3 regions of the Stieleria sp. JC731 genome follow, and region 1 is predicted to be linked to each of the others. Evidence: riboswitches for the same ligand, from Rfam matches in the RefSeq annotation. Region 1 holds a riboswitch; each other region holds the start of a gene.

Region 1 (2,262 bases):
GATTGCCATGGGAATTCCGTATGGGAGAAGATACATGGTCGGCTTTCGCTCACGGGCGATCTTCGATAGCTCCGATGGCTTACGAATTGTTTTCCATTCTTCCAAAATTTGCATGCCTTGGGCGTAGTGCTTTGTCCACTCACCGCTCTTCCAAACCATGACAACTGCCATAATCCCGCCGACGATTGCGGTCGCGGCAAAGGCATACAAGGTAACGACGGTTCCCAACCAAGCTCCGACACCCATCAGCAGTTTCACATCACCGCCGCCCATGCCGCCAACATTGCGAAGAACCAGCAACAACATCATGCCGACAAAGGTTCCTAGCAAGCTGTAGCCCAAACCGGCCGCGCCACCTTCGAGCGTGCAATTGATCCAACCACACATGATGAATGGAAAGGTCAACCAGTTTGGCACTTTCAGAATCTTGCCATCGATGACCGCTGCCACGATCAAGACAACAGTGACGAACCAGACAGTCCAGTTCTCTGTGATTCCTTGGATTAGCGTATCCATGAAGAAACTCCCCGTAGCGAACAATTTGTATTTGGTAGGTGGTTGTGGGCGTGCTTCGATCGGGCGTGGGGCAATGTCAGTGGATTGACGTCAACGCGGACCCAAAACCCAGCTGAACATCGCGAATAGCAACGTGATGAAACAGCATGTGAGCTGCCATACATGTTCGGTCGCGTCAGCGGGAAGCAGTGGATAGTTCATGTTTATTCTGTTGCGCAAAAAGAACTCGACGCGACCGGTGAAAGGTTTTGGCGTTTCACCGATCAGACGTCGAGAATCTCTCAAACAGTTATTGGCAAACCACAAGGCCGCCAAGAACCAGATCAGTTAGCGGCGATCGCCGTTCCAACTTCTTGGAACTTCTTGTTCGACTCGGTACCGATCGTTCCGACAGCTGCCAAGCAGACGACGACGATCAGAGCCAACATCACAGCGTATTCAACTGCGGTTGGGCCATCTTCTTCCTTCAAGAACTCAACGATGCTATTTGCAAATTTTTTCATTAGTCAAACTCCACGGGTGAAAGCCGATTGCTTCTCAGAACCGACTTCCGACGTTGTCTTAGTGGGCCCATTCAACGTGAATAAGGTCCCGAAAAAGAAGCAGCCACGTCTCCTTGAAGCCTCGGTGATCTGGCGATCGTCCCTCGGCAGCCCGGCTGTCCTTAAGTGATAAGGACCCGTTGCTTTGCGCCCCGCCCTTACGAACGGTTTGCCTTTATCAGGGGATTAAGCTGTCCGTTGACCGCGGTGACCGTCTTTGGTCTGGTCCTCGGAAGCGGGCCTCGTTACCCGCTCTCGACTGAAACCTATGTCAGGAAATGGACGTGTCAAAAAAGTCGCTTCAAACAAAGTTTTCCAGCTACCAAGGCGTTGCCGTTAAACCAGATGTAGCGGTTGAAGAGGCCTTTCCATCCGACAGCGGGAGAAAGAATGCACAGAATTGCTACTTTGCACGGTGAACCTTTTCAGACCAAAGCGGAGGCAATCGCAAAGAAACTGGTGCCGTCAACGCTGTGGACTTTGGCTTCAATCAACAAGTCTCCACAATGTTGGTTGCCGCTCAGTGCCTACCGCAAGCACGACCTACCGCAAGCACGCAGTGCAGCTCAGATAGAAGATCGACCAAACCCCCAATGCTTCACATCATTGACTGTTTTGGTCACGTGACAAACGATTTTCAGACCGCAGCAAAAGTGATTCGTCGCAGACCCAAACAAAAAACCCCAACGCCATTGCTGACGTTGGGGCATGTCCGGGTTGGTATTCCCGAAAGAGAGCTGCGCCACTCGGTTAGTTAGCCGAGATCGCGGCACCGACTTCTTGGAACTTCTTGTTCGATTCGGTACCGATCGTTCCGACGGCTGCCAGGCAGACGACGACGATCAAAGCCAACATCACAGCGTATTCAACTGCAGTTGGACCATCTTCTTCTTTCAGAAACTCAACGATGCTATTGGCGAACTTTTTCATTATCAAACTCCAAAATTTTTAATCAAAGGTAAGTCGAGGTCCGCACCCGATCGACCAGAGGCCGATCAGCAGCTCCCTCACTATCGAAACTATGTCAGTTTCCTACCCACCGCCGGTAAAGTGACTTGATCCCTTGACGCGAATTGACTTTCGCATGGAGTTGAAACGAACATAACGATTGCACTGGCTTATGACTGCCTTCGCGAGTCACCGGGCCGGAAGTTTGACACCCCAGCCCCTCACATGACTATCCCAACACTACACTGCCGCAACC
Region 2 (2,262 bases), on a different contig from region 1:
AGAGCAGTTGGAAGCATCGCCAGAAGACAAGATTTTGTTGGCGACATTCAATATCGAAAACTTTGGCACGAAGAAATCTGATACGCGGCTGAATGAACATGGTGTCGATGTGATGGGCACGCTGGCTCAGATCATCAGCCGATTCGATCTCGTGGCAGTACAGGAGATTCGAGGGAAGGACGGCGCGGCGCTGCAAAAACTGATCGATTTGCTCAATCAATCTGGTGGAGCTTTTTCGGCAGTCATCAGCGAACCGATTGGCAATGAAGCTCGGCAAGAGTGCTACGCGTTTGTCTACAACCGAACGCGCATTCGATTTGTCCCTGGCAGTGCCTATGTGGTTCTCGATAGTGGCGATCGGATGTACCGGGAACCAATGGTCGCGTCATTCCAAACGGTGCTACCAGCAGGGAGCGATCAGATCCCGTTTCAATTCACCGCGATCAATGTTCATACTGACCCCGATAAAGTGGACCCGGACGATCAGGACAGCGAGATCAACATTCTGGCAAGCGTTTTTCATCGCGTGCGCGACTTTGAATTCAAACTCCGAATGGAAGAAGACTTCATCCTGATGGGAGACTTGAACGTCGATCCGGACCACCTGGGGCAGCTCTCGCAGATCAACGGGATGATCTCACTTGCTGGTGATATCAAAACCAATGTCAGTCGCAGCAAAACCAATGATCATATTCTGATCGATCGCAATGTAACCGCGGAATACGCCGGGCGAACCGGTGTTGTCAGCTTTACTGAAGATCTTTCGCTTTCGCCGGAGCAAGCGGACTCCATCAGCGATCACCTGCCTCTGTTTGCTGAATTCTCGCGATTCGAAAGCCCTGCTGCGACGGCATCAGTATCCGCTGGGGTGGCAAGCAGCCGCACGCGAGAGCTGCGCTAATCAGTATCAAGGTTGGGCTAAACCGTCAGGCCTCGCGAGTTGCCAAAACCTCTGTAATCGCGGTTCATCCTTAGGCTTAGATTTCGCGGTGGCCTGTGCCTTTGGGTCACCTTGGCAAAATCGCCTTCAATTTGGCGCACAATCGCCTTGCCTTCTGCATACTTTTTAGGTTTGTCCAATCCGGTAGAGGGGAGTCCCGCAAAAGCTAATGGGAGCCCCCCGGGTAATCGTTACAACTAGAAAATCGTTTACCCAAACTGGTGTCAAGAAATGCTTCTAGGGCGACCTACCGTGCGGAATTGATATAGGGTTGCCTACACCAAGCCATCCATCTGGTTCCCCGATTCGAACCCTCGAAACGGCAAACCACATGCAAGTGTGGGACGCAAAGTTATGGGTCCATTCGCGACTGTTGCGAACGGATCGCCAGACTACCGAAAGGGAACAAGTTTGGCTTGGTTCATCCTTGTCATTTCAAACATTTGGGGAACCATCATGTCACAAGCTGCAAGAGTTTGCGGTGCTGCACGCACATTTTGTTATGGGGGCTTGTGTTTCTTGTTTGCTCTAGGTTCGATCGCCCAGGCGGAGGAGCCGAAAGTTTTCTTGGTTGAAGAAGATTGGGAACTGGTCATCAATGAGCCAGAACCGGCGATCAATTCGCCGCAGATCGCGTTCTTTATGTATCCAAAGGGTGGACGCGAAGATCTGTACTTCCAATTGCAGATGAACTATGCCGCTGAGCAAGGCTATTCCAGCGGTGGATTTCGCGTCGGTGCATTCACTGGCGATCAGCCACAAGACGAAGAGCGTAGCCGAGTAAGCCAAACGCTTGCTTGGGACAATGACCGCGTCAGTTGGACCAGCGCAATGGCTGTGTTCAACAACAAATTGATGTTCGCGGTCAAAGACGGATACGGATACCAATGGGGAGTATTCGGTGGCCCAGACTACTTGGTCGAAATGGATGACGAAGGCATCGACAGTTTGAAGGACTACACACCTGCTGAGAGCTTGGCTGCGGTCGATATCGGGTTCGGTTCTAACCGAGTCGCATCGATTCGCTTGAAGACCGTTCGCTTGATTCGCACCGATGGCAGTCAGCAAACGATCGTTGTGAACCAGTTCGTGCAGTAATCCTGCACCGGTTTCATAAGCCTTCAATCTAAACCAAGTAACCCAAGATAGATCCGTGAGTCATTCATCCATTCAATACGCGTTTAAAGTTCCACTATCACCTTCTGCACGACGTCGCCTACCCAAGCGTCATCGCAAAGGGGCAGCCGTCGTGTTCGGCGTTTTCTTGCTCGCAGGTTTGCTGATCATGAGCGCCGTTGCGGTTGATTTCGGTCGCATTAGCG
Region 3 (2,262 bases), on a different contig from region 1:
GCTCCACTAATTGACTTGGTCGATGTTGCCGAACGATTCGAAGCCACCATGATCGTCGATGAAGCTCATGGAACAGGTGTGTTGGGCGAACACCTTTCGGGAGCCTGTGAAGAGTTTGATGTGAAAGACCGGATAGCGATACGCCTCGGCACGCTTAGCAAAGCAATTGGCAGCCAGGGAGGTTTCGTTGTCGGCCCCAAGATCATTTCAGACTATTTAGTCAATCATTGCCGGCCACTGATCTTCAGCACCGCGCTGTCTCCACTAGCGGTCGATGCGGCGGCCCATTTTTTTAGAATCCGAGACGAGTTGAAATCGCGCAGGTCCATCGTCTGTCAGCATTCCCAGCGACTCAGAGCCGCCTTGGGACGAACCAGCGATCCGATTGAAACCAAGGTCCCGATCGTCCCTATCGTTGTCGGCTCAGACTCCGATGCCATGCAGCTTTCGGATTTGCTTCTCCAGCAAGGCTTCTACGTCCCTGCCATCCGTCCGCCAACCGTCCCTGAGGGAACCTCGCGACTTCGCGTTTCCTTGTCCGCGGCTCATCAGTCAGAAATGTTGGACCGACTGATCAACGTTTTGAAGTCCAGAATCTCATAATTTCGTGTGCCTCAGACGCGTATTTCGGTTGCTTCTGAAGCGGCAGACCATCTCCCAACGTCGGCCCCGAAAAGCCCTAATCACTTCGTCCACCAGCAGTTACGCCTCTCCTTCGCAATGGCCATGGGCTACCGGGTGGATTTTGTAGACCTGTTTTGTTGGTTTCGCTTGACTATTGGTGTCAGTGACCAACCCTTCACCAGAGTGCCCCGGGCTGCGCGACGAGAATGCGCAAGCGCCTCGGGGATACTCAGTGAGTAATCCGGCGGTGTCCGGGGCTCGCGATAAAGGCAAGCCGACCGCGAGGTCGTGCACGCAAAGTGACGGATCTCTCGAAACGGGAGATGGCCGCGCCACCGAACGAAATCCCCCACGCACAGTGTCGGCGCATGGATCACCATGGGCACGCCGATACCGGAGTCTTATCCATGACCGCTACGCAACCGTCGGCCAATGCGCCCGACCGGTCCACCGCTAGCCCACAAGAAACGCACACGGTTCTTGTCGCCGACGACAGCATGACCGTGCTTCGTTTGATCGATCGCACTTTGCGTGAAGCGGGCTATCGAGTGCTGCTAGCCGAGGACGGTCGCCAAGCCGTTTCTTGTGCATTAACCGAGCACCCAGATCTGGTTGTCTTGGACATCAACATGCCCGAGTTAGATGGGTATGGGGTCTGTCACGAATTGTTGGCCAACCCGACATGGGAAAGCCGCACTCCAGTGATCTTCCTGACCAGTGCCGAAGAACCTCACCTATCCGTTTTAGGTGAAGAACTCGGCGCCTTTTTGTCCAAACCAACAGAACCTGAATTGCTGCTGAAGACAGTCGCCACATTGATCAGCCAAAGAGCAAACGCCCGTTAAAGCGGTAGTTGCTCCCTCGTTGAACTCTGATGTGCGATGTCGCGATGCGCCACAAGCGACGGTAATGCAAATGAACAACCCAATGGCTACCAACCCTATGGCATCCGGCTCCCAAGGCAAAAATTCACACGAGGATTTCGAGTTAACCATCGAAACCTTGGACGCCTGGGAACAGGAACTTGATCAGTTTTCGTCTCAAATTCTGCGACGAATCAACGAACTTACAGGACAACCGACAGACAACATCACGGCAGAGGCATCCGACGCCCTCCGGGCTTTGCAAGGACTTCGTGGCCGCACGCAATAACGTGCTCAAACGTGTGTTCGCTTAACCGGAGCGACGATCCCGTGACAACAAACGAAATAGTCTGAATAAAAAAACATGATGGATAGCTCAATGACCAATCGATCTCGCATCGAGAACCTTAGCGATAAACACTGCATGTTTCGTTGTGGTGATGCGATTTTTGCATTGCCCGCGACGACAGTTCGCGAAGTCACCATCATGCCGAACATCGTCCCGGTTCCTCTTAGCCATCCGTCACTGTTCGGGATCGGAAACTTGCGAAGTGAGTTTTTACCGGTGATCGACCTGGAGCCCATCGTTGGGGATCAGGCGAGACGACAGAACCATACCGGCCAGTTAATTATCGTTGAAAACCCACTCGGTGATTGGGCTATCGCTATCGACAAAGTGATCGCAATCGACGGAATCGAAACACACATCGACGCCGCTCAACGTAACGACAACTCCGCAAACTTCATGCTCGGCACCGCGACTTATCAAAGCAAA

Evidence for each region. A riboswitch is a leader RNA that binds a small molecule or an ion and turns the genes downstream of it on or off. The one in region 1 is predicted to bind cyclic di-GMP.
Region 2: it holds a riboswitch for cyclic di-GMP, as region 1 does, so the genes downstream of both, LOC67_RS06585 (hypothetical protein) here and LOC67_RS00410 (Flp family type IVb pilin) in region 1, are expected to answer to the same signal.
Region 3: it holds a riboswitch for cyclic di-GMP, as region 1 does, so the genes downstream of both, LOC67_RS06230 (PleD family two-component system response regulator) here and LOC67_RS00410 (Flp family type IVb pilin) in region 1, are expected to answer to the same signal.

The regions. Positions count from the first base shown of each region.
Region 1 covers NZ_JAJKFQ010000001.1:122,139-124,400, reverse strand. Annotated here, with positions in the region: gene LOC67_RS00415 (prepilin peptidase) at 1-516, opposite strand, end outside; gene LOC67_RS00410 (Flp family type IVb pilin) at 840-1,019, opposite strand; cyclic di-GMP riboswitch class I at 1,162-1,242, opposite strand; gene LOC67_RS00405 (Flp family type IVb pilin) at 1,809-1,988, opposite strand.
Region 2 covers NZ_JAJKFQ010000002.1:202,012-204,273, reverse strand. Annotated here, with positions in the region: gene LOC67_RS06590 (endonuclease/exonuclease/phosphatase family protein) at 1-901, shown strand, start outside; cyclic di-GMP riboswitch class I at 1,252-1,340, shown strand; gene LOC67_RS06585 (hypothetical protein) at 1,397-2,038, shown strand; gene LOC67_RS06580 (pilus assembly protein TadG-related protein) at 2,094-2,262, shown strand, end outside.
Region 3 covers NZ_JAJKFQ010000002.1:97,047-99,308, forward strand. Annotated here, with positions in the region: gene LOC67_RS06225 (aminotransferase class I/II-fold pyridoxal phosphate-dependent enzyme) at 1-603, shown strand, start outside; cyclic di-GMP riboswitch class I at 883-964, shown strand; gene LOC67_RS06230 (PleD family two-component system response regulator) at 1,032-1,469, shown strand; gene LOC67_RS06235 (hypothetical protein) at 1,552-1,776, shown strand; gene LOC67_RS06240 (chemotaxis protein CheW) at 1,867-2,262, shown strand, end outside.